One region of the Lysinibacillus sp. BSL11 genome, then DNA from elsewhere that is predicted to be linked to it. Evidence: riboswitches for the same ligand, from Rfam matches in the RefSeq annotation. Region 1 holds a riboswitch; each other region holds the start of a gene.
The links. Region 1 has a riboswitch for cobalamin ahead of RCJ95_RS00255 (energy-coupling factor ABC transporter permease). Riboswitches for the same ligand answer to the same signal wherever they lie in the genome.
Positions count from the first base shown of each region.

Region 1 (10,351 bases):
AATGTTGATGAATTCCCGATAATAACTGTTGTCAGCATACCAATATCATGTTCTAGCATTTCTACTAGTGTTGTCATGGTCACTTCTTGACGTTCTCGATAGGCACTTTTCACAAGCCCTACTGGTGTGTCTGGCGAACGATATTCTAAGAGAATTCGCTGAGCCTCGACAATTTGTCTTGTTCGACGACCACTTTTAGGATTGTATAAAGCAATGACAAAGTCTGCCATTGCAGCTGCCTCGACACGCTTTGCAATTAAATTCCAAGGTGTTAGATGATCACTCAAGCTGATTGTACAAGCATCGTGCATAATGGGTGCACCAAGTATGCTAGCGCATGAATTAATCGCAGAAATCCCAGGAACAATTTCTACTTCAATTCCTGTTGCTTCTGTCCAGCCTAGCTCAATTAACACCTCATATACTAATCCCGCCATACCATAGACGCCTGCATCACCACTCGAAATCACCGAGACGATGCTCCCTGCTTCTGCTTGACGAACGGCTTCCTGTGCACGCGACACTTCTTCTGTCATGCCTGTACTAACAATCGATTTTGCACTTACTAAATCTTGAATCAGCTCTACATAGGTTTTGTAGCCTATAATCATATCACTTTGTTGTAATGCCTCTACTGCACGTGTCGTAATATGCTTAAAATCTCCAGGTCCAAAGCCTACTACGAAAATTTTTCCTTTTTGCGCCATGTTGTTACCCCTCTTTCACCTTTTCGATCCCTTTAATGGCAGTTGTTTGAGCAGTACGCTGTAATGTACCTTCATGAAGTGTAAAGACATGTTCGTTGTATAAGGATTCATGATATAAATCTTGTACTAGTGTTCTAGCATGCTCTGTTGATGGCACACGATACCAGTTTCCTTGGGGGTAGGCAATTACCACACAAGCATCCTTGCATCGTCCATTACAGCGCGTTCTTGTCGTATGTATTTCTTGATCGAGTGCTTGCCGCTGTATCTCATCTCGAATGGCTAAGGTAATTTCCTCCCCATCCTTTTTCATGCAGCTACTGCCATTGCAAATAAAGAGATGTGTTTTCATCCCCTCTAAATTCCAAGTTGTCATCTTCTGTCTCCCCTCATTTGCTTTTTGGAAAAAGAAAAACCTTTACTCTATAACGAAGAGTAAAGGTTTTGTAGAAGCCAAATAAAAACGAATAGCATGAAATACAGGTACTCGCTTTCGCTTCAACTTCTCCCTCCGAAAAGTTTGCATGCACAATCAAATAAGCAGGTTTCCTGACTTAAGCTTCATTTTACTATCGCACCTTCCCAAGTTTGCACCAGTGGCTTTGCGATTTCATCAGCTATTACAGTAGCGGGGGCTGTATTGGATTTTCACCAATTTCCCTATTATCTCGAGCTATTCGAGCACTTATTGACGTTTTATATGAAATTTTTATTAGAATTTTAAATAGAAAACTGTCTTTATCATATCTTATTTTTTTAAAATTTCAATATTTCTTTAAAAATTTATGACAAATTTATCAATTTTGAATGGAACTAGGTATGAAATTTATACAATCTATATAATTTGCCCATAAATCGTTATCAGAATATTCGCCATTGACCTTTAATTATAAAAATTTATAAAAGGTATAGCATATTTATGGAAATTCATGTTACACTTTGTCGTGAAATCTCACAATTTGAATGTTTTTCGGTGCAAAGTGCTTGTCATTTTGCTTAAAAGGGAAGCCGGTTTGAGTCCGGCGCGGTCCCGCCACTGTAATAGGGAGCTTTATAGAATATGTCACTGTCCAACGGATGGGAAGACCTATAAAGCATTGAACTAGAGCCAGGAGACCTGCCGAAAAATAAGTGATCGTTTCAGCCTACGAGGATAGGTGTGCGGCTTAGCAGATGAGAATGTTATTTGCTTTTTTAGCTATGCACTTTTCCACCAGTGGAGAAGTGCTTTTTTTAATTACGCACGCAATCTTCTAAAAATCTACTAATTAGTTAGGAGGAAAGCTTTTTGAAATTTTCATGGTGGAAACTTAGTTATTTTTTACTGGCCTTTTTAATCGTGCCAAAACGTGCCTTTGCCATGCATATCATGGAAGGTTTTTTACCAATCGAATGGGCTATTTTTTGGTGGGTCATCTCTATTCCATTTATCATTCTAGGATTGCGTTCTATTCGAAAAACCGTTGATGAAAATCCTGAAACAAAAATGCTTTTGGGGCTTTCAGGAGCCTTTGCCTTTGTGCTATCCGCCTTAAAAATCCCTTCTGTTACAGGTAGCTGCTCTCACCCAACTGGTGTAGGACTTGGGACAGTACTCTTTGGCCCTCTAGCAATGAGTGTAATTGGAACAATCGTTTTATTATTTCAATCTTTATTATTAGCTCATGGAGGAATTACAACTTTAGGGGCTAATGCCTTTTCTATGGCTATTGTTGGTCCTTTTATTGCTTACTTTGTCTTTAAAGGTGCTCAAAAAGTAGGCTTGTCATTTTCACTAGCCGTATTCTTTGCAGCTATGCTTGGTGATTTAGGTACATACATTGTGACTTCTGTACAACTAGCACTAGCCTTTCCTTCAGAGGTTGGAGGCTTTATGGCATCCTTTACAAAGTTTGCAGGTATTTTTGCCTTAACTCAAATTCCTTTAGCAGTGAGTGAAGGAATTTTAACGGTCATAGTGATGAATTTCTTGAAAAAATACAATATTAGCGAACTAAAAACTTTACGTGTTTTCTCAACAAAGGAGGCACATTAACAGATGAAAAAAAATTTATTGTTATTAGCAATTGTTGTGTTATTAGCCATCATTCCCTTGTTCATACAAAAAGGTGCTGAATTTGGTGGTGCTGATGGAGAAGCAGAAGCAGCTATTGGTGAAATCAATGCGGAATATGAGCCATGGTTTGAAAGTCTATGGGAGCCACCAAGTGGTGAAATCGAAAGCTTATTATTCGTGCTACAGGCAGCTATAGGAGCTGGCTTTATTGGCTACTTCATCGGCTATATGCGTGGCAAACACAAAGAAGGTTAACCATTATGTTACTCATTGATAAGTATGCCTATCTGAATAAGCTAGCGTCCGTTCATCCGCTAGAAAAAATGATATTTTCACTTGGATTACTTCTCATAACGCTCATCATGAGAGATGAACGACTTTCACTCATTACATTTTTTGTAATGAGTGCTTTTATCATTTTAGGTGCCAAAATTCCGCTTACATACTATGGCAAACTATTATTGCTACCTGGCTTTTTCTTATTAACAAGTCTTGTATCTATTTTACTTTCTTTTACATCATCAACGAATACACTCCCTGCCCATATTTGGTCGTTTACATGGAGGAATTGGACTGTTTTTATTGGGAACGCAAGTGTGTTATCAGCGCAACAGCTGTTCTTTATTGTCCTTGGCAGCATTAGTTGTTTATACTTTTTAATTCTAACTACTTCCGTACAAGGAATATGTTATGTGCTACGACAATGGCGACTCCCCTCTTTATTAGTGGAGCTCGTCGAACTAACCTATCGTTTTATTTTTATGTTTTTAGAAAGTATGCAAAATATACATCTCGCCCAGCAAGCACGTCTCGGCTATCATTCACCGATGCAATGGCTACGCTCTGTCTCCATGCTTATTGTGGCATTATTTGTGGAAATGTTTCAACGTAGCCGGGAGCTCAACAACGCCATGCAATCACGTGGAGGCGAGGCTGTCTACTGGCAAGAGATGGGCTCTTATAGCAAGAAAAATTGGCTAGGCATGGCAGCAATTTTACTAGTCCTCATCGTATACGGAGGGTATTTCACATGACAACGTTTTATTTTAAACTCAACCAATTATCTTATGCCTATGCGGATGGTACGAAGGCGTTATCAGATATTACATTAAACATTCCAAAAGGTAAAAAAATCGCCATACTCGGGCATAATGGCGCGGGAAAATCAACCTTATTTCAGCATCTTAATGGTATTTTAAAACCTACAGCTGGGTCGATTTTATTCGAAGGCCACGGTCTGGAATATAATCGAAAAGCTTTAAAGACCCTACGCCAAAAAGTCGGCATTGTTTTTCAGAATGCAGATCATCAGCTTTTTTCAGGGACCGTCAAGCAAGATATAGCATTTGGCCCATTAAATCTCGGCTGGTCTACTGAAAAAACGGAAGAAAAAATAGCTTGGGCCGTTGCGCAAACCGAAGTGGAAGATTTGCTTGATAAACCCATTCATTTTTTAAGCGTAGGTCAGAAAAAACGTGTAGCAATGGCAGGTGTTTTAGCAATGGAGCCCTCTGTCCTTTTGTTAGACGAACCAACAGCAGGTCTTGATAATTATTATGCTACACAAGTATTACAATACTTAGCCAAATTAGAGGATGGTGAGAGAACCATTTTACTAGCAACCCATGACATACCTCTCGCTTATGAATGGGCCGATCTAATCATTGTTATGGAGGCTGGAAAAATCATTTACAACGGTGATCCAATCACCTTGTTTTATGAAGACGAATTGTTACATCGCGCGCATCTTGAACGTCCATGGATTTTTGAAATGGTCATAGCTTTGCAAAAAAAGAAGCTATTGCAGGAAAATATCAAAATCCCTCGTTCCAAGCAGGAGTTACAACAATTAATAGAACAGATTTAAAGCTTTTAACAATGCTAGGTATACGAAAAACAAGCCGTGTTTAGCTGTCCGTTTTTTCGTTATACCTACCAAAAATTAAAATAGCAAAGAAAAATTTTCCTCCATTACGAAACTTTTCTAATCTTTGTCCGTATTAATATAGTCGAGACTTAATTTATAACACCAAGGAGAGATAACAATTGAAAAGTTGGTATAAAAAATCAGTCGCTGTTGTAGCATCCGCTGCACTCATGGTTCCTGCTGCTTCTGCCTTTGCTGAGGCACCACAGCATAAAGCGAAAAACATGCTGGCAAACAGTGCAAAACAAACAGAGAAGAATGAAGAAAAATGGATGAGTAAGGATACAATTGTTATCAAGCATTCAGGTCTTGATAAAAACGTACATAAAAAAATTGGCTCCAAGGTCATCCGCTCCATTCCTTCATTAGGTTATGATGTTGTACAACTAAATAAAGGCGTATCAATCGAAAAAGCCGTCTCTTACTATTTAAAGCAAAACGGGATATCTAGTGTGTCTCCTAGCTACGTCTATCATTCTTTCAATAATGAAGCTGATCCTAAGAAACAAGAGATGTATCATTTAAACCTACTGCAAATGGATAAGGCACTAGAATTAGCAGGCAACCATGATGTCACAGTTGCTGTCATTGATTCTGGTGTAGATTTTAAACACCCCGATCTAAAGTCACAAGTACTCCCACCCTATAATGCAGCAGCACCTGCCAATACTACTTATTCAGGCGATCACGGAACACATGTGGCAGGTATTATCGCCGCAGCAAAAGATAATGGCGTAGGTGGGCACGGGGTTAATCCGAATGCAAAGTTACTGCCAATTGATGTATTTAACGGCAAAGAAGGTGCTAATGATTTCATTATTGCACAGGGTATTCTTTATGCAATTGAGCAGGGCGTTGACGTTATTAATATGAGTTTAGGAGGCTATGGTGAATCTCCCCTGATGAAGGAAGCCGTTCAGAAAGCGATTGATAGTGGTATTACAATTGTGGCAGCCGCAGGAAATGAATCGACAGATGAATATTCCTTCCCCGCTTCTTTCGAAGGTGTCATTAGTGTTGGTTCAACAAATGAACGCAACAAACTATCAAGCTACTCCAATTACGGCCCGTCTGTTGATATTGTTGCACCAGGTGAAGACATTTATAGTACCGTTCATGATGCGAAGAAAGGATCTTCTTTTGTCAAGTTTAGTGGAACATCCATGGCCTCTCCTGTCGTGGCAGGTATCGCCTCTCTTCTTAAATCAAAAAACCCATCTTTAAAACCGCATCAAATAGAAGCGATTTTAGAAATGACAGCACAAGATTTGGGCGAGAAAGGTTATGATCTTACTTATGGTCACGGATTAGTTGACCCTGTAGAAGCATTACAATTTGATTTAAATAAATTACCAAAGCATTATTCAGAGACAAAGGAAGATCGCATTCAAAACGCCAAGGTCCTTACTAAAAATAAGCTAAATACAGAACAAGGTACTTTTGAACAGCAAGACGAAAAGAAATGGTATAAAGTCGATCTTGAAGAAAATGAATATGCTCAATTGACATTAAAAGGCGCTGACAAATACGACTATGCCTTTGATTTATATTTCTACCCAAATAGCGGGATTGGTGATGTAGAGCCTATCCATGTCAACGATGTTCGCGTAGGAAAAAAAGAAGGTTATCTATTTAAAGCAGATCAAAAGGGAACGCTTGTCATTGGTGTCAAAGATCATAATGGAAGCTATAGTTTAAAAGGCAAATCTACTTACATTTTCACAGCACAAACGACGAAGGACTTACCAATTGATACAGTAGACAAGTCTACGATGGAGCCTATTAAAAAGTTCCCATATAGTACAGCAGGTAAAAACTATACATTACTGTCAAAAGATCAACAACAAGATCAAGATTACTTCACGTTCTCTGTCAAAAAACCGACGACGTTACAATTTGATCTATCGGGAATTCCAGGTGTCACTGCCTCTATGGAGCTTTATCTGAAAGATGACTTTAATCCTGTGCCACCAGAAGAAATCGATCAAGCTGAAAATGATGAAGGTGAAGAAGAAGAAGCCTATCCAATGCAGACCGCTTATGGTACTGCAAAAGGTGAACCGGTTCGTATGATTATCGATGCTGTTCCAGATCAAGAGTACGTTTTAAGTGTATCTAATGAAAGTAATAGCGAGTTTTCTATGGAGATGTTCTTTAGTGGCGGCATCGAAAAAGAAGAAACGATCAGTGAATCAATGATCCCTTACACATTAAAAGGTGAAGTAGTTTCCCTCCCACCTGATGAGGATGGTCTACCTGTAGATGAAGCCATGATCGAAGAAAATATCCCTGAGGGCCAATTACCACTTACAGAAAACAACATAAAAAAACGTAATGAAATTGACAGCTTGATGAGCATGTTAATGAATCCTACAGCTTCAGGCAATCTAGAAAATGTTGACCCTATCATTAAACAGGCAATCCGCTTTGAAATAGGCGAGGATCAAAAAGCTTATTTCCAAACAGATTATGACGAGGATTATTTCTTATTCAAAGCGAAGGAAGACGCTCTTTATAGCTTCAGCTTTATGAAAGGCATGAATCAAATGCCTGCAGGTACAGTATTTGAATATGATGAAAAAACAAAGGAATTAATTCCCGTTTCTTCCTTAACAAACGATCTTGGCATACTGGCGCTACTACTTGGTTCAGTTGGCAACGAGGACGATGCAAAGGTTATACCATTGAAAAAGGACAAAACCTACGTGGTAGCAGTTGTCAATGCTGGAGAACGATCTGCCGAGCCTTATACATTGAAAACAAAGAAAATAGGCGATATTCCAGCAGAGTACAATCCAAACAATCATGAGGAAGCAAAAGCGCTAAAAATTCAACCAGGTACTACTTATAAAGACCACCTGATTTATCAAGATGATGTAGATTATTATTACTATAAGCAACAAGGCAATGACGAGGTCATGAGTCTGCTTCTTTCTTCGGTTCCCTTTACAAATGAACAATTAGCTCAGCTACCTAAGGAACTACAAAAAGACTTAAAATTTGCAGGAGCTATCATCGAAGATACGAACGGCAATATGAAGATTGATGCCAAAGAAATGGAAACAGAAATTCCATTTGGACTAGGTGATAATATTCTTGAAATGTTACTTGGAATGATGGGTACAAACGATGTAAATACATCGTTTAAGGCGAAGAAGGATCGAGGTTATTTTATTCTAGTCAACAGCATGGGACTTGGCCAAGTATCGATTCAACCCTATTCATTAACATTGTTTGATCATAAGCTTGTGGATGAAGATGTGGATTCAAAATTAGTAAATGGAGTACCTAGCAAGCCATCTGTTCTTGTGAAAAAGGATGAGAAATGGGTTGCAACGCAATATTTAAATGCAGGTATACCATTTGGCGATAAAGACTATTTTGAATGGAATAACGACCAGAAACGCGAAGTCTTCTTCTCGCTTCAAACAGAAAAAGCGTTGGATGGTGTTATTCGAGTATTAGATGCAAATGGAAAAACCGTCAAAACATTCGATCTTTACGGAGTTGGAGACGCCGAGGTTGGTACTGTGGAGCTGGATGCGGGTAAATATTATATTGAAGTAAGTGAGTTTGATGGCAAAGCTAGCACACAACCCTATACACTTGAAATAAAATAGAAGAAATCAAACAAAATCCCTTAGATCATAACGATCTAAGGGATTTTTAGGGTATGAAAGAAGCATTCTCATCCAACGGTGAAACGCTCGCCAGTTCAGCTTACATAAAATATTTAACATAATTACAATATTCATCTTGTTTCATTTGTAGCTTTTCATAAAGCTTGCGGGCATTTACATTATCAGCCGCCGTTTGTAACGTGACATAGCGAGCAGTTTGTTGCTCACAATAATGAAATACCTTTTCCATCAATGCCTTGCCCACCCCTAGGCCTCTAGCATCTTCTGTTACATAAATATCATTTAAAATATAGGCACGCTGTAAAGCAATGGACGAAAATGTTGGATATAATTGTGTAAATCCAATCATCTTGTCATCCACCAGCGCGATAAAAATGACAGATTCTTTCAAGGCCAATCGTAATTGTAAAAATGCCTTGGCACTGCTTATATCTGACTCAATTCCATAAAATTGACGATATTCATCAAACAGTTTTGATAAGTCCTCTAGTTCATTCATTGTTGCTTGTAGTATTTCCATTCTAGTCTCCCCTTGTGTCTACCCATGATTGTCTAGCTTTATAAAACTAGTTTTTATTATATAGGAAATACTGGTATAAAGAAAAGAATACTCCTCTCAATCCAGAAAAGATTCACTTTTATTCACCTAAATAATTGGCAACCTTCTTGACGATCTGCCTCCAATTTAATTCCTTGCGGGCAAATGCTTGAAGCTGGACACAAGTATCTACCAACAATGGTTCCTGTGCTGCAACTTGTTGCAATGTCTGACTTATTGCCTCCCAATCATGTGTAGGATGGATTGTACCAAAACGCTGTTGTTGTGTAATATCAGCAGCACCATCCACATCTGTTGTCACGATATAGCAACCATTTTTAGCTGCCTCCGCAAACACATGGGCATAGCATTCGACTAAAGACGTTAAGCAAAAAATTTTAGCCTTGCGATACTCCTCCTCTAGCTTTACCTTATCAAAAATAGGTCCTACTATCGTCACTTGAGCGGCAAGTGGATGATTATCTAGCAATAGTCTCAGCTCTTCTTGAAATGAGACTGACATCGGCCCTACTAAACGAAGCTCCCAATCTGGCAGTTGTGCTGCTAAAAATGCCTTGACTGTCAAAATTGTTTGCTTCTCTGGTGCATCCAATCGCCCAACTGTTAGAATTCTATTTTCTTTCTCGTGAAACGGCACTGGCTCTGTGGGAAAATGTTCATAAAAACCATTGGGTATATGTTTAACATCTAATTGTGAAAAGTCTTTGATTACTGTTTGAATAGATATACATTCAGAGGTAAGGAGATCACAAAGCTGTAACAACTCTAAAAAATAGGGATAGGTTTTTAATCGATTTAGCCAAAATCGATTAACATCTAATTTCATATAAATTTTGCCATGTGGATTAAAGTGCTTATAGGTTTTCAAAATAGCTAAATAGGATGGATAGGGTCCAATAGCAAAGGCAATGTCGATGTCCCTTGCATGCTGGGCTAAATAGGCATTCATATTCGCCACATAATCATCTTCAAATGCTACAGACTCAAATTTCACAGTGGGAAAGACTTGTTGAAGAAGAGCTTCATTCATTTCTGTCGTGACAATAGTGACCTCATAGCCTAAATGTTCCCCCAGTAAAATAGGCACTAGACACAAATCTTTGAAAATATGGGCATCCGAAAGTTTGTAAGATTCCACGCTACAAATAAATGCTATCCTTTTTGTCATCGTATCCCTCTTTCTAAAAAAAGCGCTCTTGCTAGTTTATGAACTCTCTTGCTAAACGTGCTTATGTTAGTAAATTTTCGCCTTTCTTATGCCATATCTCTAGTAAACATAAAAATTCTATCTAAAAACGACTCTCTTAAAAACACCCTAAAATAAGCAATTGCCTACAGTAGCACTACGTCTACGCATATTGTATTAAAGGATCTACTCAGTCACATAGAACAACTCTACTAATGAACATAGAAATGGAGGGATCAGATGAAGATTAGTTTTTTATCACCTGCATTTAATAG
Region 1 is NZ_JAVGCX010000001.1:46,990-57,340, forward strand. Features, by position in the region: gene cobJ (precorrin-3B C(17)-methyltransferase) at 1-707, opposite strand, end outside; gene RCJ95_RS00250 ((2Fe-2S) ferredoxin domain-containing protein) at 712-1,083, opposite strand; cobalamin riboswitch at 1,230-1,411, opposite strand; cobalamin riboswitch at 1,662-1,846, shown strand; gene RCJ95_RS00255 (energy-coupling factor ABC transporter permease) at 1,996-2,742, shown strand; gene RCJ95_RS00260 (energy-coupling factor ABC transporter substrate-binding protein) at 2,746-3,018, shown strand; gene cbiQ (cobalt ECF transporter T component CbiQ) at 3,024-3,797, shown strand; gene RCJ95_RS00270 (energy-coupling factor ABC transporter ATP-binding protein) at 3,794-4,630, shown strand; gene RCJ95_RS00275 (S8 family serine peptidase) at 4,810-8,310, shown strand; gene RCJ95_RS00280 (GNAT family N-acetyltransferase) at 8,411-8,851, opposite strand; gene RCJ95_RS00285 (glycosyltransferase) at 8,970-10,058, opposite strand; gene RCJ95_RS00290 (glycosyltransferase family 2 protein) at 10,317-10,351, shown strand, end outside.

Region 2 (10,351 bases), on a different contig from region 1:
TTAAGAATTCGTTTTAGGTTGTTACGTGGGTCACCAGCAAACGGTTCGCCTTTCGCAGTGTATACATCACAGATAAAACGTGCTACTTTCCCTTTTTCAGAAGTCCAAGGGAATACTACGAAAGTATCAAGATCAGGATATAAATACATATCAGATTCTTCGATTCGAACGAAACCTTCAATAGATGAGCCATCAAACATCATTTTATTTTCAAGTGCTTTGTCTAATTGACTTACAGGAATCTCAACATTTTTGATAGTGCCAAGAATATCTGTAAATTGTAAACGAATAAAGCTTACGTTTTTTTCTTCGATGAGACGTTTAATGTCCTCTTTTGTGTATTTACCCACAGTTTTCCACACTCCTATAATTTGTCTAGCTTTTATGTTTACCCTACCCTATTTATTAATAGAATCGAGATAAATCCCCTCTTCGGATGGACGATTTTTGCATGCGCTGTGCTTGACGCATTTCTTCGCGCATAATTTGTCGTAATTCTGAATCACTTAAGTCTTGCTCATCAGTTGTCGCAACAGGATTTTTCTTTTTAGCAAATATTTTTTTAATCTTCGCCATATTCATACCCTGTTCTAAGTAGTCTTTAACCTCAAGCAATGTATCGACGTCATTTAGTGAAAACATACGTCGATTGCCTTCTGTTCGGTGCGGCTCAATTAAATGGTGTTCTTCATAATAACGAATTTGTCTTGCCGAAAGCTCTGTTAATTGCATCACGATACTCATCGATAATAACGGCATAGTTCGTCTAATTTCACGACTCATTTAAGTCCTCCTCCAATACCCGCTTATCATATAACGAAATTTTTTTACTGTCAACCAACCATGTAAGGTTATCTAACATGGTTGGCACTATTTTTTTCAATCAGATTAAAAATTGTAAAAAACTATTCATATTTAGGCTTTATCTATTGTCTTGTTATGCTTTTTGAATGGCTTGAACCGCACTGCAAATTGCAAATTTAACGTGTTCATATGTTAGTCCGCCCTGGATAAATGCTGTATATGGCGGTCGTATTGGGCCATCCGCTGTTAGCTCAATGCTAGACCCTTGAATAAATGTCCCCGCCGCCATAATGACATCATCTTCATAGCCTGGCATATAGGCTGGTTCAGGAGCATAATGGGCATTTATCGGTGAGTTCGCTTGTATTTCCCGACAAAAGTCAATCATTTGCTGTGCTGTTTGGAATGATACTGATTGAATTAAATCTGTACGCTTCGCATCATAGCTCGGAGAAGTGCTCATGCCGATTTCCTCGAGCATTGCAGCTGTAAATATCGCCCCTTTTAGTGCTTGCGATACAACATGTGGTGCCAGGAAAAATCCTTGATAAAAATCACCTAGTGTATTTAATGTGGCCCCCGCTTCTGCGCCAATACCTGGAGATGTCATACGATAGGCACATTTCTCCACTAAATCTGCGCGGCCAGCAATATAGCCACCAATTTTAGCCAAGCCTCCACCTGGATTTTTAATGAGCGAGCCTGCCATTAAGTCAGCACCGACCTCTGTAGGTTCCTGCGCCTCTACAAACTCGCCATAGCAGTTATCTACAAAAATAACAGCTTTCGGGGCTATTTTACGTACCTTTACACACATATCTGCAATTTCTTCAATTGTAAAGGATGGACGTGTTGCATAGCCTTTTGAACGTTGAATCGCGATCATTTTGGTTTGTGCTGTAATGGCCGCTTCTACACCTACCCAATCAATGGCCTGGTTATCTAGTAAATCCACATGTCGATAACCGATTTTATAATCTTTTAGTGAACCTGTATCTTTATCACCACCATCGACAATGGATTGCAATGTATCATATGGCTGACCAGAAATATAAAGCAGCTCATCACCAGGACGTAAAACACCAAATAGACTAAGCGTGATTGCATGTGTGCCTGAAATAATTTGTGGTCGGACTATGGCTGCCTCTGCACCAAATACTTCCGCATAAACACGCTCTAGATTATCCCGTCCCTCATCATCATAGCCATAGCCGTTTGATGGATGTAAATGATAATCACTTACTTGATGCTTTCTGAAAGCTGCTAGCACCTTCTGCTGATTGTAGAATGCCATTTCTTCTACCTTGGCATGATAAGGCCGAACTTGCTCCTCTACTTTTGCCGCTAACGATAGCGTTTCTATTGATAAATTTGATGTAAACGTCATTCTTTCTTCTCCATTTCACAATGTCTCGCATTTCAATCAGTAAGATTTATTAACTATCTAAATTGACTTCAATCACTCTAGAATTTCCTAACCAACTACTGGTATATGAACGCTTTTGACGAATGTTTTTCTTTATTTTAATCACATTTTATCAATTTGTATGTGTACCTGTAAAACTTGCCTATTGTTTCTAAGAGGATTTTACGCTAAGCTAATGTGCGGACTCATTTCAAGAAGCGTATTTAATGACCGATTTTGGCTATTAAATTCATAAATTCTGTTACGTAAAACGTCTTTTAACTTTTAAAAAAGTTTATTTATTGATAGAAGGGGTGAAAGGGATGGCTTGGGAGGTTTTTAGTATCATAGGAACAATTGCCTTTGCTATTTCTGGGGCAATTATTGCCATGGAAGAAGAATACGATTTATTCGGTGTATATATACTTGGTATTGTGACTGCTTTTGGTGGAGGAGCTATTCGAAATTTACTCATTGGACTACCTGTCACAACACTTTGGGGACAGGATATGATGTTTCAAATAGCGCTTGCTGCGATTACGATATTCTTTATTTTTCCACATCATCTGATTCAACATTGGCATCGTTGGGGTAACTTCACAGATGCGATTGGCTTATCAGCATTCGCTATTCAAGGCGCACTCTATGCTGTCAAGCTTGATATGCCAGTGAGCGCAGTCATTGTAGCTGCTGTTTTGACAGGTTCAGGTGGTGGTATTGTACGAGATTTATTAGCTAGAAGAAAACCATTAGTTCTCCGTGATGAAGTTTATGGAGTTTGGGCAGCTCTTGCTGGACTGTTAATCGGTTTCGAGGTTTTTACAGGGGACATTTTCCTTTATATTTTATTCGCAGTGATTACAGTTTTACGTATCTTTTCCTATATGATGAAGTGGCGCTTGCCATTACGTAAATTAAATCGAGCATAAACACCATTCAGCCAATGACCAAAAATTAAGTCATTGGCTGTTTTATTGTTTTAGCTAATGTTTCATTCCTTATATGATTAAAAAAGAGACATTTAACTTACCTTTTTAACAACTGCATTGATTCTTCTAAAGTCACCATGTTTTTCATCATCGAGCAAGCTGCATCTAAAATAGGAAAGGCTAAGGCTGCTCCAGAACCTTCGCCTAAACGCATATTCATGTGCAACATCGGTTCAATGCCTAGTAATGCAGCGGCAATTTTAGCCCCTGGTTCCTCTGAGGCATGGGAAGGAATAATATAATCTTTTACTTTTGGTTCTAGCTTATAAGCAATGAGCGCGGCAATAGTTGAAATAAATCCATCAATGACAACAGGTTTACGATGGACAGCAGCGCCAAGTATAATGCCTGTCATCGCCCCTATCTCTAATCCTCCAACCTTAGCCAGAACATCAATAACATCATTTGGATTAGGCTTATTTAAGGTAATTGCTTTTTCAATAACTGCTGCTTTATAGGCAATGCCTCCTTGGCCTACTCCTGCACCAAACCCCGTTACTTCGATAGGCTTGCATCCCGTCAAAACAGCTAATATCGCAGCACTTGGTGTTGTATTGCCGATGCCCATTTCTCCAGTCCCAAGTACATCAGCACCTTTTATGATTTCCTCAGTGGCCACCTGGATTCCTACTTCTATCGATTGAATGGCTTCTTGTTTGGCCATAGCTGGACCTTGTGCCATGTTATCGGTACCGTATTTAATTTTATGAATAAGGACTCCTGCATCAAGTGGAATATCTTCTTTTACCCCAACATCTACTGTGACAACCTTTGCATTGGTAATGCCCGCAATCGCACAAACGCCTGTACCTCCCTTAGGAAAATTTAATGTTTGAAAGACCGTCACATCTTGTGGATTCGTGGTTACACCTTCCTCGCAAACACCATGATCTGCAGCACAAACAATTATGACTTTTTTATCAATCACCGGAAATAATTGTCCAGTTATGCCAGAAAGCTGCACTGCAATGGACTCTAGTTTTCCTAAACTGCCAGGGGGTTTACATAGGGCATCTATACGCTGTCTAGCTTGCTCCATCACCTTCAGGTCAGCACCTTGGATGTTTTGTATCGTGTCTTGTAGTAATTGCATGATAATTGCTCCTCTCTTTTTAAGACAAAAAGAAAAAGTCTGTAGTTTATTGTCATGACAAATAAACTACAGACTTTTCCATCATCTATATCTTCTAAAGCATGTAGGCAGGTCTCCTGGCTCAAGTTCAACATCTCATAGCACCTTCCCAGCAATTCGCTAGTGGCATACACTATGAAACTCCCTTATACAGTGGCGGGTCCGCTAAAGCTTTTCACTTTATTCCCTATTCTCCCAAGTGGGCACCTATTGCTTTTATGTAATTATGTTAAATCTACTTTACAACTTTTTTAGTGTCAAGAGGAAAAATTTTTTTGAGTGTTAACTTAGTACAACCAGCTATTCAAACAATTTAGGCTTATTAAGAGCTTGTAACAACAAATGAATCCCTCTCGTTCACCTGATTGTTATTAACTTCAAATATTTTATCTGCTTCACTTATTAAAACAGGGTGATGAGTAACCAATATAACAGTCTTTTGTTTTTCTTTATTTAAATATAAAAGTAATGTTTCTATATTTATTTGGTTGTCTTTATCAAGCGCAGAAGTAATCTCGTCAAACAAATAGATATCCGCATCTCTTAGAAGCGATCTTGCTATTGAAAGTCTTTGCTGTTGCCCAGTAGATAATTCAAGCCCATTATGCCCAATAAGAGTTTCAAATTTATAGTCCAACGTTTCTATATATGAATAAATGTTAACCATTTTACAAATTTGAATTAATTCTTCATCCGTTGCATTCGGCTTTGCTAATAACAAATTTTCCCTTATTGTCCCTGTCATTATAAAATGCTCTTGCGTTACCAAACATACCCTTTTTCTATAAACATCATTAGGAATATATCTAATATTTTGATTGGATAGAAATATTTCACCCTGATAATTAATGTATAAACCTGATAATATATTCAATAATGTCGATTTACCTGATCCGCTTTCTCCCTTAATCAATACAATTTTCTTCAAAGGTATTTGGAAATTTATATTTTCTAAAACTGGAGATAATGCATTAGTATAGGTAAAGCTTACATTCCGTAACACTATTTTGTCTTTTCTAAAATGATGCGATGAATTTACATAGTCTGATACTATCAATTTCCTTATATTGTATTTATTGTCTCCCATTAAGTTTTTTACTCTATTTACAGACACAATTGCTTCTTGTAAAAAGGAATTTAGTTGAGAAAATCTTAAAAATGACTGACTAAAGTTATTGGCATAGGTTGTGAATGCTATTAATACTCCTAAGGTGAGGCTGCCTTTATAAATAAAGTAGGCACCTATAATAAGGATAATTAAATAACTTGTAAAGTTTAATAATTCTATTATTGATCCTGATTTTATACTTAAACGCATTTTATCAAGAGTATTTTTGTATAATAAGGTAATTCTCTTTTGATAGTTATCTATGGCGTTTATCTCATTATTAAATATCTTAAATAATTTAAATGATGACAGTATTTCTCCCAGATAGGTTAAATAAGAATCTAAATCTTTTTTGATGGCAGTATCCGTCATCCTTATTTTTTTTCCATAATATTTAAAAATGATAAGTGCTAAAGGACAAGCAATGAATAAAATACTAGCTAAAATAAAATTAAGATTTATCAATATTACGAACACAATTATTATACTGATAAAATCTACAACAATATTTAAAAACTCTGATACTACTTCAGAAAATGCCTTTGTATCATTTTCTATTTTATTCATCAGTTCACCTTTTGCTTTTAATTGATACTCATCCATGTCCATAGCCATGATTCTTTTTATTATCTTTAACTTAATATCCATTTGTAGATAGCAGGCAAATTTCGTTAAATAATATTTTTGGATTACTTTAAAAAATAAATTAAAAAGAAACAAAAAAGCCATAAACACTATAATTATGAATGCGGAATTGAGGTCTTTTAATGTTATAGAATCAATAAATTTACCAAATAAAAGGGGGTGTACTATACTTAAAATCATTGAAATGCCCATCAATATATTTACTTGAAATAATTTTGCTTTGTATGGCTTTGTATACTTAAATACCTCACCTAATATTTTCATGAAATAATACTCTGTCTCCCTGATTTAGTTAAGGTTTTCTTATAACCTTTTGATATACAGATAAGCATTTTTCGGTTCTTCTTGTAATATTTGTAGAAACTTTTCCATATACGGATCTTTTTCATTACTTATGAACAAGTTTTCTACTGACTTCTTTTTCGCCTCACTAAAGAGCATGCTTTTGTTGGTGTATATAACCTTTTGCTCAATTGTTCTTTTTAAAACCTCATAGCAATTAGTTTGTTCCTTGGTTTCCCACTGTTCATCCATTAATGTATTTATCATGTCTTCTGTAATATTATAGCCATAATTAAATTCAAAAAATTTATTAGAATACGGGCGTATTTCAATGATGTTGCCAGAACTACTAATAATATTTTCTAAACTATTGTTATCTGGAAGGCTAAAAACCCTCGTTATTTTCAGCGTGTGATACGGAATGTTGTTGACACCGAAGCTCTCCATTATTTGAATAATGTCTTTATAAACATTCGCATAATTCTTCACTTTTTCTATACTCACACCTTTGTATTGGACAGTAAGCCCGTTATATTGATAATTTTGATAAGGTTTATTTAACAGTTCCTCTTCTTTATATCCATTATAAAAATGTAAGCTTAATAGAACGAAAAGCATCATACTGGTGATAATTCCAGCAATCCACTTTTCCGTTTTATTTGTGGCCCTCCTGCTGAATAAAATCGCGAACAATATAGAGCACAAACAAACGGATAAAACACCTATAACATTTAAGTAATGAATGAAATCTGGATACATAAAGTTAAGAGTAGGAGCTATATATTGAATCGTTTCTAGTCTATAACCATGCATTAACATTAATAAAAAATAAATGATGACAATTAAAATTATAGACACTGCTTGATTTTTAAAAATTGTTGCCATCAAAAATGGAATGGATATAGTAAATAGCTGAAAAACAAAAACAATAAGGAGAATTTTATATATCGGTGTCTCTACATATACAAACTTTACAAAACCAACTAATAACATAATTGCAGGGGTGGTCAAAATAAAGCTGAAAACCCATTGCCATAATAAAAGCTTTCCATTCGATATTGGGGAAATCATTAAAATTTTCTCTACATGATACCTTTGATGCAAAGTTATAATTTGAATCGTTAAAACACTTGAGAAAATCCCATATAAAGGAATCAATGCTTGAGCATCACTGACTGTAAAGAAATACTGAGAGATACATAATAGAATGACGATAGCATAATAAGTCAACAAATAATCACTTCGTAAGACCACTTTCGACCAAAATAAAAAGATATCTCTCATTTGTCATTCACCCTTCTTTTAAATAGCAACACATTTCCAAACATAAATAGTATGCCAATACTTAGAAAAATACCTCTCTTTACATTAAATAGCAGGTCAGTCATTTGATGTTGTATAAAATCAGGATTAAACCATATAGAAAAATAAGGAGAATTTAAATAAATGCTGAATACCAAATATATTATTAGTAAAATGTGTAGATATACAGTACGTTTCAAATAAAAGGAAATGAAAAAGCTAAAGGTAATGCTGTAGAAAATAGAAAGGAAGACTTGAAACAATGTAATTAATAGAATGCTAATAGGAACTTTATTTACATAAAAGATAAAAAAAACTACGTAGAAGAAAAATAGATACACTGAAACAAAAAGAATAACTGCTACGATTTTTCCAACTATATACATCGATCTATTTGTCAATTTTAGTAGGATGACTGCTCTTTCAAAAGATTGAAGATACCCCTTCCAAACATAAGAAACCATACTCGGTATTAAAATAAGTAAAAATACCATTTGTAACTGAAGTGTTCCATACCATTTTTCAATCAAAGTTTCCTGAGTGTCTAAGTTATTCATTATAATTGGAAGAACCAACATTATTAGTATAAGAATGACGGAAATAGCTCTACTTTTTATGAGTCTTTTTAATTCAAAGTTTATTAAAAAAGGTAATTCTCTCATATGGATAACTCTTTTCTATTTATATAAATATATGCATCCTCTAGAGTAGGCTCTGTCGATATACTTCCTTGTAACGGACTATCTGCAATGTAACGAATCTCAATACTGCTGCCTTTATCTTGTAAAGATACAAATAAATCCACATGAGGTATTTCATCATCTAAAACATTATAAAGCCATACCTTCCCTTGAACTTTATTAATAAGGTCTATTGTACTACCTAAGTAATTCACTTTTCCTTTTTGTAGCACCATCAAATTTTTACATGTAGAAGCAATATCTTGTACAATATGGGTTGAAAGCAGAATAATTTTATCTCGACTAATCCGAGTAATTAAATTTCTAAAGGAAATGCGCTCATGAGGATCTAAACCTACTGTTGGTTCATCAATAAGTATTATTTTGGGATTACCAATTAAAGCTTGAGCAATGCCAAATCTTTGTTTCATACCACCCGAAAGTTCTTGAATATATTTTTTTTGTTCGCTTAATAGCCCCACCTCTTGAAGTCTTAAGTTTATTTCCTGTTTTCGGCTTGCGCTATTATTCATTCCTTTTAATTTACATAAATAATCAAATGACTCTTCTAAAGTAACCTTAGGGAAAAAATCGAACTTCTGTGGAAGATAACCTAATATTTCACAAACCTTAAGTGGTTCTTTTTTTACGTTTAGCCCTGCAACTTCAATTTCTCCGTCATCAAATGGAAGTAATGTAGAGATTATTTCCATCAATGTTGTTTTTCCTGCTCCATTTTCCCCTAATAAACCAAATACACCATTATGAATTTCTAAGGAGACATTATCTAGTACCTTTTTATTTTTATAAATTTTTGTTAAATTCTTAATTTTGATTTCCATTTTTAACAAACTCTCTTGTATTTTTCTTTTCTAATAATAGTTCTCTTTGTTCATCTGATAAACGTAAATATAAATGCAAGGTAGCTTCTAATTGCTTTTGAGTTAAAATGCAATAATGTAAAGGTGGTGTCGTTACTTTACCTGTTGATTCTAAATTTTCATGGTGACACCCACCCCCACATAAATTTTTTGCCCAGCATTTATTACAATTTAATCTATTTGAAACATGTGCTTCTTCTAAAAATTTTGACTTAGCAATGGAATATGTTCCTTCAAAAATATTTCCTTGTTTATACTCTTTATTATTGACAAAACGATGACAAGGATATAAATCACCATTAATATCAACTGCTAAAAAATTAACCTCTGCACCACAAAAATATGTTGATTCGTGTCCAATATGAATACGTTCTAAATTCTTCATTATATTATTGAGTTTGACTGCTTTATAATATTCTTTTTTATTTACCAAATATTCGAAATAACAAATTAATTCATCATAACTTTTAGACAATTCAATGAATTGATCTTCTGTAAACATCTGCATAGCTGGGGCAGCATAGATACTCCTAAAATTCAAGTCGAATAGATGCTCATATATATTTACCAAATCAACATTATTCGGAGTAATGGTTGCCCTAACTCCTAGTTGTTTTTGCTCCCTTAATTCTTTTGTTCTGTTTAAAATAACATCATAACTTCCCTTTTTATTTCCGTAAAAACGATTTATGTCATGCTCGCTTTTAGTCCCATCAACACTTACTTGAACAGCGATGTTATTGTCTAAAATAAATTTTGTGATTTCTTTATTTATTAGCGTTCCATTACATGTCATACTAAAGCCAATTTTTTTATTATGTAATTTTACTTTGTGATTTGCATATTCTACTACTTGCTTAATTACTGGAAAATTTAATAAAGGTTCACCCCCAAAAAATACAATGGATAGATCATCACGATCACCTGACTGTTCTAGCAAATAGTCTATTGCTGATTTTGCTGTAATTATAGACATTCTGCCTTTTTCGTTATATTCTCCGTCACCAGCGTAACAATATTTACATCGTAAATTACATTCTTGGACCATCATTAATGTGAGTGCACTTATGTTTTTAACATTTTCTTCGTTAACAGCATTTCTATCAGTAGTATCATTGATAAT
Region 2 is NZ_JAVGCX010000002.1:306,507-316,857, forward strand. Features, by position in the region: gene glnA (type I glutamate--ammonia ligase) at 1-350, opposite strand, end outside; gene RCJ95_RS04235 (MerR family transcriptional regulator) at 406-783, opposite strand; gene RCJ95_RS04240 (methionine gamma-lyase family protein) at 938-2,191, opposite strand; gene RCJ95_RS04245 (trimeric intracellular cation channel family protein) at 2,533-3,138, shown strand; gene cobT (nicotinate-nucleotide--dimethylbenzimidazole phosphoribosyltransferase) at 3,236-4,291, opposite strand; cobalamin riboswitch at 4,381-4,556, opposite strand; gene RCJ95_RS04255 (ABC transporter ATP-binding protein) at 4,653-6,347, opposite strand; gene RCJ95_RS04260 (hypothetical protein) at 6,387-7,649, opposite strand; gene RCJ95_RS04265 (ATP-binding cassette domain-containing protein) at 8,326-9,189, opposite strand; gene papB (PapB family radical SAM/SPASM ranthipeptide maturase) at 9,173-10,351, opposite strand, start outside.
Region 2: linked by a shared signal. The riboswitch ahead of cobT (nicotinate-nucleotide--dimethylbenzimidazole phosphoribosyltransferase) and the one ahead of RCJ95_RS00255 (energy-coupling factor ABC transporter permease) in region 1 are both predicted to bind cobalamin.

Region 3 (10,351 bases), on a different contig from region 1:
GCGATTACAAGGTTCGAATTCCTAAAATATTTACGCCTTACAGTAATGAAAATGTTATTGTGATGGAGTATATTCGTGGACAAAGTGTGGCAGATGGGGCATCTGAATTTAATCGTTTGTCTATTGATCGTAGGCAGTTTGCAAGAACCGTCCTCTATTCATTTTTTGAGCAGATGCTATTCTCTGGTATTTTTCATGCAGACCCACATCCAGGAAATATCCATATAGATGAATCAGATGGCACACCAGTCTTACTTGACTTTGGCGCAGTAGGACGTCTAGGTGCAACACAGCAAGAAGGCTTAAAGTTATTTTTGATGGGCATTCAACTAAATGATTCAAGCGTTTTATATGATGGCTTAACATTATTAGTGGAAAATGCTGATCATGCAGAACGTGCGAGAATGGAACAGGCAATCGACCAAATATTACTGAAAATTTCCTATGTTGACCGTATACCTACTGAAGAATTAATTCACGCCCTGTTTACAGTGGTAAGAGATTTTGGACTTGCATTTTATCCAGCGGTGGGATTGGCTCTCCGTTCCTTAGTAACGTTAGATGGCACATTACGGGTAATAGATTCACGTTTTGATATCTTTACAGAGGCAAAGGATTTTTCTGCTACATATATGCGTGCCTCTTTCCTTAAACCTTTTAAAGAACCGATGGCAACTAAGGAGCGGCTGCAAGAAGAATTATCTATGCTTATACCGACTTTGCGTAAAATGCCTAGAAGAGTCGATCAGCTCATTCAGCGAGTTGAAAGCGGAAAAATCATTTTACATCATGATGTCTTTTCGGATGAGCATAATGCACGTTTTATTACACATTTGTTTTCTCAATTTGTTTTGCTGCTGGTGGGTATAACTTTTGGTATTATATCTGTCGCTCTTTTAGCAATATCACAATTTATCCATGATTCTTATGCGGTCTATTTGAACACAGCAGCATATTTAGGTTTATTTTTATGTGCCATTTTGTTAGTGAGATTATCTATACAAGCATTAAGGTCAATGAAGCAATAGGTAGGGAATTTTTTCCCTACCTTTTTTCTTTGATACCCTCAAATATTACAAAAACATTACAAAAGATCTACTGGGTCTAATGTCGAATTAGCTAATAGTTTCCCTGTGTAGAAGAAAAATGTGTTTTGTAGAATAATGTAGTTTATAGGCGAATGTTACAGAAATATTTCGAGTTTTACTAATGTATTAAATAGACATGAAATAGTATAAAAGTTATGTAGAAAATGCTAAACTTTAAAAGGCTAAAATAAATATAAGAACATTTAATTAAAATAGAAATCGTTCAAGTGATTACATAGAATATCGAGAGCGAAATTGATAGATGAAGGGAAATGAAGGTAACGTGGCTAAGCGTAACAAATGGCGTAAGTCGATGGTGCTAGCATTAGCACTAGCTGGCGGCTTATTATTTAATACAATTCAACCAACAGAAGTACATGCCGAAGAAACATCTCAACAAATGATTGAGAAAAAGGCAGAAATAGATGCACAAATTAAAAAATTACAAGAAGAACTAACGAAACTACAACAAGAGATCGACGCAAAAGTAAAGGTATTTAAACAAGTACAAGCTGATATTAAAGAAGTGGATGCTAGTATTGTTGAAACACAAAAACGCATCGAGCAACGTTCAAAAATTTTAAGTGAACGTATGGCTGCATACCAAGCGCAAGACAACACTGTAGGTGTTTATTTAAACGTAGTGCTTGAGGCAAAAAGCTTTGCAGATTTAATGGATCGTGTCGTAGCGGTAAAAACATTAATGGATGCTGACCAAGAATTAGTGGATCAACAGGAAGCAGATAAAGCAAGCTTAGAGCAACAAAAAGCTACATTAGATGAAAAACAAAAGGAACTTCAAAAACAATTCCAAGAGCTTCAGCAAAAAGAAAGCGAAATGGAAGTGAAGAAAGCTGAGAACGAAGCGAAATCACTTGCATTAAAAGCTGAAATTGCAACGAAACAAGAAGAAGAACGTTTAGAAGCAGAGCGTAAAGCAGCTGAAGAAGAGGCAGCTCGTTTACGTGCACTTCAAGCAGCTACACCAGTTATACAAGCAACTCAAAATAATGGTGGAGGCGAACCACAAAAGATTATTGTTGGGTCAGGAGCTGGCACTGTTTCTTCAGGAGATGCCATTTCAACAGCTAAACAATTCCTAGGACGTCCTTATGTTTGGGGTGGTAGCAACCCATCAACAGGTTTTGACTGTTCAGGTCTTGTACAATGGTCATATAAGCAAGCGGGTGTTTCTTTACCTCGTACAGCATCACAACAATATTTAGCAACACAACGCATTTCAGCAGGTGAAGCACGTGTTGGGGACTTAGTGTTCTTCAGCTATGGTTCAGGGGTTGCACACGTAGGTATTTATTTAGGTAATAACACAATGATCGACGCTCAAAACAATGGTGTCGTAATTGAGTCACTTGATTGGTGGAATCAATACTTAGTAGGCTTTGGACGTATTCAATAGGCCTCACTATTATATAGACGGTTGATATAAGAAAAAGGTCATCTTTGTAGAGAAAAATATACAAAGATTGACCTTTTTATTTTGCATTTCTTTCAAAAGAAACAAGACGACTACGTCTATTCTTGAAAAGAGATTTCCCTGCATACTAGATTGATATTAAATTTTAAAATTTACTTTGATGACACCTGTCTCTTTCAACGCAATAAAGAAAATAATAACGAATGGACCAACAAGTAAACCGATAATACCAAATAACTGTAGACCTATGAACATGGAAATTAATGTTGGTAAAGTGGACAAACCGATATGGTCTCCCATTAACTTAGGCTCGACTACTCGACGAATAATAAGTAAAATAGCAGCTAAGATGAATAATTTTACAGCTATAGAGGTGTTTCCCATCAATAGGTGGTAAAGCCCCCATGGCGCTAGAATAATGATAGAGCCTAGGAATGGTACAATATCTATTAACCAGATAATAACCGTCATTGTTACTGCGTATTTCGGTTGGATTAATAGCAGTCCAATGAGTGTGACGCCTCCAATAATAAAGCTTACAAATAAGTGAGCCTTCATATAGCCAAATGTAGCATCTTTTAAGCGATTTAAAATAATTTTTATCTTCTTTGCTGTATTGGGCTTTAAATATTTATAAGTGATTTGCTTTAACTTAGGCAAATCAAGCATAAATAGGAATAGCGCAATCATATAAACGAGAAGACTGATAAATAGGCTGGGTATCTCTGAAAAGAAGGCAGAAACTTTGCTATAATTAAAGAAGCTTAAAAAGGATTCTTCAACTTTCTTTATGAAATCCATTGTGGTTTTTTGAAGCGAAGCACTTACTTCAGGTGGAAAGTCTTCTGTGTATTTAGAAATATTTTCTTGCATATGAAGCCACATATCTGATAGCTTGGAAATATAATAGGGAGCTTGCTTAGATAGTAAAATTATTTGTGTCATTATTTGTGTAATGGATAGATAACAAATAATAGATATAACAATAACACTCACTATGTAAATAAAAGCAACTGCTATTTTCCGTGACATTTTCCATTTTCGTTTAAAGAACATGACAATGGGTTCTAAGAAAAATGCACTGATCCCAGCAAGTATTAAAGGCATGGACACTGGGATAACAAAATAGGCAGCTAGAAGTAGGGATATTATCACAATCAACCGAAAAATCAATTTCCTAGCATTAAATTTATTCATAAACTCACCTTCTTTGCGAAAAAAATTAAGTTAAGTGTACCATAAATCAAATTTTATTACGTTCTGAAACAATAAAGGTAGGGATGAATTATGGAAAAAGAGATTTTGCAACTTTTTAGTAATCTAACAGAGCATGATCGCGATATTCAATATGAATCTTACGAGGAATTAATGAAAATTATGCAGGAACCTGTAGATTGGACATATGCAGTTTGGGAACAGCTAATAAAAGCACTTACATACAATAATGGTTATTCTCGTGCACGTGCTGCACAAATTTTATGCGCTTTAGCTGCAAAAAGTGATCCAGAAGAAAGGGTCTTGGAGGATTTTTTAAAGATTTGGGCTGTGACTTACGATGAACAATCTGCTACAGCAAGGCATGCATTACAGGCCATTTGGAAAATTGGACAGGCGGGTCAAGTACAAAGAGATTTGGTTGTATCGTATCTAGCTAAAAGATTTCAAACATGTATAGATGAAAAACAGCCATCTCTTATTCGTCAGGATATTATTATGTCATTTAAAAAGCTATATGATCAAACAAATGACTCGAAATTATTAGATATTGCCCATCGTTTAATTAATGAAGAACAAGATGCTAAATATAAAAAGAAGTATAAGTCAGCCATCCGTTCAAAGTAGCGAGGTGGTGTTTTTTTGTGCAAATTCTTTGATGAACGGTAGAATAGTCAACTATAATGAATGAAAAAAGGGGATTATAGCATGAGCATTTATAATTATCTAGTTCGGAAGCCTAATGGCGAAATTTTATCAATGGAAACATATCGTGGAAAAACAATGTTAATTGTTAACACGGCAAACCAATGCCGATTTACATATCAATTTGAAGACTTACAGAAAATGTATGATAAATATGGAAAAGAGAATTTTGTAGTTCTTGGCTTCCCTTGTGATCAATTTGGCCATCAAAATCCTGAGGATGGAGAGGAAACTAAGCATCTATGCAAGGTAAACTATGGGGTCACATTCCCGATTTTTGAGCTTGTACAGGTAAATGGAGAGGCTACACATCCACTCTTTAATTATTTAAAGCATGAAGTGAATTACCGAGAGTTTGGGAAGGCAAGTATGCAGGAGAAAATGTTGGCAGAAGCAATTGTTCAACTTGCCCCAAGCTTTTTAGATGGTCGTAACATTCGCTGGAACTTTACAAAATTTCTAGTAGATGCTAATGGTAAGACCGTCGCACGCTTTGAACCAACAGATTCACAGCTCGATATTGAACAAGCAATTGAAACACTACTATAGTAAATTTCTTAATAATGTAAAAATTTGTTGGAATTTTCTCTTCTAGTGTTACTATATTTTAAAATTGAGTACAGCTATTTTTTCTGAATCATATATGATAAACTGCTTTACAAATGAAATATTCTTGCAGGATAAAGGTGCTAGTAAGCATAATCGGGAATCCGGTGAAAAACCGGAGCTGTTTCCGCAACTGTAAGTACAGCCATTATAAAGATTTACCACTGTCTCAAAGAAGATGGGAAGGTCCTTTATAACACATTCGTTTTATGTGACGAACTGTACAAGCCAGGAGACCGACCTTTATTTGAACGTATAAAAACTTCTCGGAAGCTAGGAGGATATACGGCAAATACATAGGCTTTGTCTAGTTTGATGGCTCAATCTTGTATTTTTGTCGTTCCTTTGCAAAAGGAGCGACTTTTTTTATGCCTTTCAAGTAAGAATTTTTCATTATAGAAAATAGGGGGGAAGCAAGTGAAAAAAGATGCCCGTTATTCTTGTTATCCATTTATGCGTGAGAAAGCTTCAACGGTTGATTTTGAAATTCGAACAGATAGCCTTACAACACATCTAGGAGTTGCATTAGCTGCGGTAAAAAAAGAGGATGTTCAAGTTGTTGCTGAGGATTTATTACTTATGTTACCTATGGCGTATCATGTGAATGGCTCAGTTCGTGGGAAATTAGCGGTAACTGAAGAGGATTTATCTTGGTTAAGTGAGCGTTATGATTTTTACGTTCGCCATGTGAAGGAAGAGATTCAAAGTTTTGTTTTACCTCAAGGAACAGAGGCCGCTGCAGCCTTACATCTTTGTCGCAGTGAGGCAAAAAAATCATATCGAACTTTACACAAAGTATCAGAAGAACGAGAGGTTCCTGCTATTCTTTTCGATTACCTTGGTTTATTAGCTAATGTATGTTTTGTCATGGCTGTTTTTATGAATCAGCAAGCTGGAATTTCTGAAATACCGTTTATTAGTAAATCCTACCCAATGAAAAAGAAAAAGGAGAATAACAATGAAGAAAGTATTTAATTTCCAATGGCTATCAGTGCTCTTACTTGCACTGGTATTAGCAGGCTGTGGCACTGCTGAAGATACAAAAAATAAAGATGCCTCGCAGGGTACACAACACGTAGAGAAAACAAGCTATAAAGTGACAGATGACCGTGGAGTGGAAATAGCGTTTAATGAAGTACCAAAAACAGTTGTATCTTTACAACCAAGTAATACTGAAATTTTGTTTGCTTTAGGTGTTGGCGATAAAATTGTAGGAGCAACTGAGTACGATACTTACCCAGAGGAAGCACAAAAAATTGAACGTGTCTCTGATACTACGAACTTTAACAGTGAAAGAATTATAGCGTTAAAGCCAGATGTTGTTATTGCTTATACAATCGGTGATAAGGATGCACTAAAGCCGCTTGAGGACGCAGGAATTAAAGTGTTTGTTATTCAATCTGCGACTACTTTCGATGATGTTTATGGAGATATCGAACAAATAGCTGCTGTGATGGATGTTGCTGATAAAGGAAATAAATTAAATGAAGAGATTAAAGCGAAAATTGCTGAAGTACAAACGAAGGTGAAGGACGTAAAAACGCCGAAAAATGTTTATTTAGAGGTTAGCCCTAAGCCAGACATATATACAGCAGGCTCTAGCACTTTCCAGCAAGAAATATTAGATGCAGCTAATGTTAATAATGTTTTTTCTGACTTGAATAGCTGGGCAAAAGTGAATGAGGAAGATGTTATTGCTAAAAATCCAGATATTATTTTAACAACAGTAAACTATACAGAAGATCCAATAGGAGAAATTCTTGGACGAGATGGTTGGAATACTGTGACAGCTATTCAAAACAAAGCGGTATTGTCCATCGATACAGATATCTCTAATCGACCTGGTCCGCGTATTGGTGAAGCTGTAGAATTAGTAGCGAAGGCTGTGTACCCAGAGTTATTTAAATAAGAAATGTTTCCATGCTAGCTGTCAGCCATTCAGCTAGCATTTTTTATGTGGTTTAAATTATTACCTAGCGTGAAAATTGGAATTAATGTAGTTTGTTCTTTAAAATAAAAGTAAGTATGCTTAATAATCTTAGGAGGTGTAGTGAGTGGAGCAATTAGAGACAAAGGTAATTCCATTTGAAGCAGTCCATAATTTCCGAGACATGGGTGGATATAAGACAAAAGATGGGCGTAGGGTAAAGAACGGTTTATTTTACCGCTCAGCTGCTCTTGGAAAAATGACACTGGCGGATAAAGAGCTATTTGAAACGTTAGGGATTAAAACCATTTTTGATTATCGCGATAACAATGAGGCGTATCATAATCCTAACCCAGTGTTCTCATATGCTCAATATATACAAATCCCAGCGAAGGGTAATCATGCTTTTGAAATGCCTACCAATGCTGGTGGTAGAGATTTCTATAAAGTGGTAAGCCCTGAGATGTTTCGAGATTTTTATGCACAAATGCCTTTTAACAATCTTTCATTTAAAGAGTTAATGCAAACGATTCAAAACCCTGATAATCTAGGTCTTGTACATCATTGCGCAGTTGGTAAGGACCGAACGGGTATTGGAGGAGCACTTATTTTACTAGCTTTAGATGTACCAGAGGAGACCATCATGGAGGACTATTTAGATACTAATATACATTTACGTCCAATGGTAGAAAGAATGGCTCAGGCTATTCAGCATCAGTATAATGAGCAAGAACTACAGCAATTTTATGCATTAATGTCCGCCCGTGAAGACTATTTACAAGCAGCATTGGATGCGATGGATCGTCGCTATGGTTCTAAGACTGGGTTTTTAGAGCAGGAATTTGGCCTAACAATTGAAAAACGAGAGCAATTACAATCCTATTGCTTAATTTAAAAAATGGCCCTTTCACACGATGTGGGAGGGATTTTTTATGTGGAAGCGCTGTATTCCTATAAATCTCTTTACAGTCTGAATATTTGTGATAAGATACAATAGATTTTTAAGAAAATATAGGAGAAGTGAAAGTATTGGCAGACACAATTAAAGAGACAAATAAGTTAAGTCTATTCCATTTAACATGGCCGATCTTCTTAGAAGTTTTTCTATTTATGTTGATGGGACTAGCCGATACTTTTATGCTCAGTGCTTTATCAGATAATGCTGTATCAGGAGTAGGTGCAGCCAATCAATATATCCATATTGCCATCTTGATTCTGGAAGTAGTGGGCAATGGTGCATCTATTGTTGTTTCCCAATATTTAGGCTCCAGACGCTTTTTTGAAGCGGCCAAGATCTCGGCGTTAGCGGTCACGATGAATTTGGTCGTTGGGCTTTTAATGAGTATTTTATTTTTCTTCTTTGCGAGACATTTAATGACAATGATGAACTTGCAGGGAGAAGTCCTCCACTATGCACAAAGTTACTTAGCCATCATTGGGAGTTTTATTTTCCTACAGGCTATTATTAATGCACTCGCAGCAATTATTCGTGTACATGGTTGGACAAAACAAACTATGTACGTTTCGCTTGGCATGAACGTCTTACATGTTGTGCTAAACTACGGTCTTATTTTTGGGAATTTAGGTTTCCCAGAGCTTGGTGTGAAAGGAGCGGCTATTTCCTCTGTCATTAGTCGCGGATTAGCCGTCCTAGTATTTTTCTGGTTGCTGTATCAGGTAATGGAAGTGCGTGTAAAGTTACAATATTATTTTGAGTATTCAAAGGAATATGTGAGGAAAATACTAAACATTGGTTTACCATCTGCGTTTGAACAGGTGCTTTATCAATTTTGCCAAATCATCTTTTTATATTATGCGACTTACTTAGGAGCAGAAACACTAGCAGCACGACAATATGCTATGAATATTTCGATGTTTACGTATTTATTTGCGATTGCCATTGGTACAGGAACAGCCATTATTATTGGTCGTCATGTAGGTGCAGGAGAAAAAGATGAGGCGTATCATCAGCTATGGAAAAGTGTCCGTGCAGCATTTGTTTTTACGATTATTATGGTTGCAGTCGTTACGCTATTCCGTAAGCCCCTTATGCAGGTTTTTACTGATAATCCAGAAGTCATTAAGATTGGGGCATCCGTGTTAGCATTAAGTATTTTACTAGAGACTGGTCGCACGATGAATATCGTTGTTATTAACTCTTTACGCGCTTCTGGGGATGCTAGATTCCCAGTGAAAATTGGTTTTCTATCAATGGTTTGCATGAGCCTGCCGCTTGGCTATTTATTTGTCTTTGTATTGGATTGGGGCTTGGTCGGAATTTGGCTAGCCATTTCAGCAGATGAATGGGTGCGGGCAATTATCGTATACTTTAGATGGAAAAGTCGTAAATGGGAGCGCTATGCTCTTGTATCACCAAACGACAAGAAGGAGGCATAGAAATGGGCGCATTATCGAAACGTGCTATCGGGGCGGCATTAATGGATCAATATATCACCCTTTTTGCTTGTCCAATCTGTCAGCGATCCATGCATGTCTATGAGCAGGGGAGATTGGTTTGTGCTTCTAACCATTCCTTTGATATTGCGAAACAAGGCTATGTCAATATGCTGACACATAGCGCCGCTTCTAAATATAGTAAGAGCCTTTTTGAATCCCGCAAGGCTGTTATTGATAGTGGGATTTATGATGCTGTAGAAGCTCGAATCGGTGAGCTTATAAGCTCTGCAAAAACAGTGCTTGATACTGGTTGTGGAGAGGGCTCACATTTAGCTCGCATTATGAATGATAGGGAGCATGGTATTGGCGTTGGAATTGACATAGCGAAGGAGGGCATTTTGGCTGCAGCACGTCATTATCCTCAACAAATTTGGTGTGTAGGGGATTTAGCTAAAAGTCCATTTGCTCAAGCGAGTTTCGATGCCATTTTAAATATATTATCGCCAGCAAATTATGAGGAGTTTAAACGACTTCTTACACCGAATGGCTGTCTTGTGAAGGTTGTACCGCAAAGTGGTTATTTGCGGGAACTGCGTGCTCAATTATATGCAGATTCAAACAAGGAAACTTACTCTAATGAACAAATTGTAGCTCGTTTTCAAGATAGTTTTCGTGAGGTAAACGTAGAACGCGTAACTTATACTTTACCGCTTTCAGAAGAGCTAGTACCCGCGCTATTAGAGATGACACCAATGGGGTGGCATAAAGCAGAACAAACAGCCGTTGAACTAAATCAAATCACGATTGATGTGGATCTATTAGTAGGGAAGGTTTAAGTTGGTCACCTGCAATTGCAGTATACTGGTCTTTTCGATTACAATGGGAATAACTATTGAATAAGGTAGGAATGTAACAGTGTATAAACTAGCAGCAAATGTTGTCAAAGTAATATTAAAATTAATGGGTTCAAAGGCTCGT
Region 3 is NZ_JAVGCX010000005.1:146,835-157,185, forward strand. Features, by position in the region: gene RCJ95_RS07625 (ABC1 kinase family protein) at 1-1,028, shown strand, start outside; gene RCJ95_RS07630 (C40 family peptidase) at 1,351-2,505, shown strand; gene ytvI (sporulation integral membrane protein YtvI) at 2,662-3,720, opposite strand; gene RCJ95_RS07640 (hypothetical protein) at 3,811-4,365, shown strand; gene RCJ95_RS07645 (glutathione peroxidase) at 4,447-4,992, shown strand; cobalamin riboswitch at 5,111-5,308, shown strand; gene RCJ95_RS07650 (hypothetical protein) at 5,467-6,024, shown strand; gene RCJ95_RS07655 (ABC transporter substrate-binding protein) at 6,008-6,958, shown strand; gene RCJ95_RS07660 (tyrosine-protein phosphatase) at 7,104-7,871, shown strand; gene RCJ95_RS07665 (MATE family efflux transporter) at 8,006-9,373, shown strand; gene RCJ95_RS07670 (putative RNA methyltransferase) at 9,376-10,209, shown strand; gene RCJ95_RS07675 (lysophospholipid acyltransferase family protein) at 10,289-10,351, shown strand, end outside.
Region 3: linked by a shared signal. The riboswitch ahead of RCJ95_RS07650 (hypothetical protein) and the one ahead of RCJ95_RS00255 (energy-coupling factor ABC transporter permease) in region 1 are both predicted to bind cobalamin.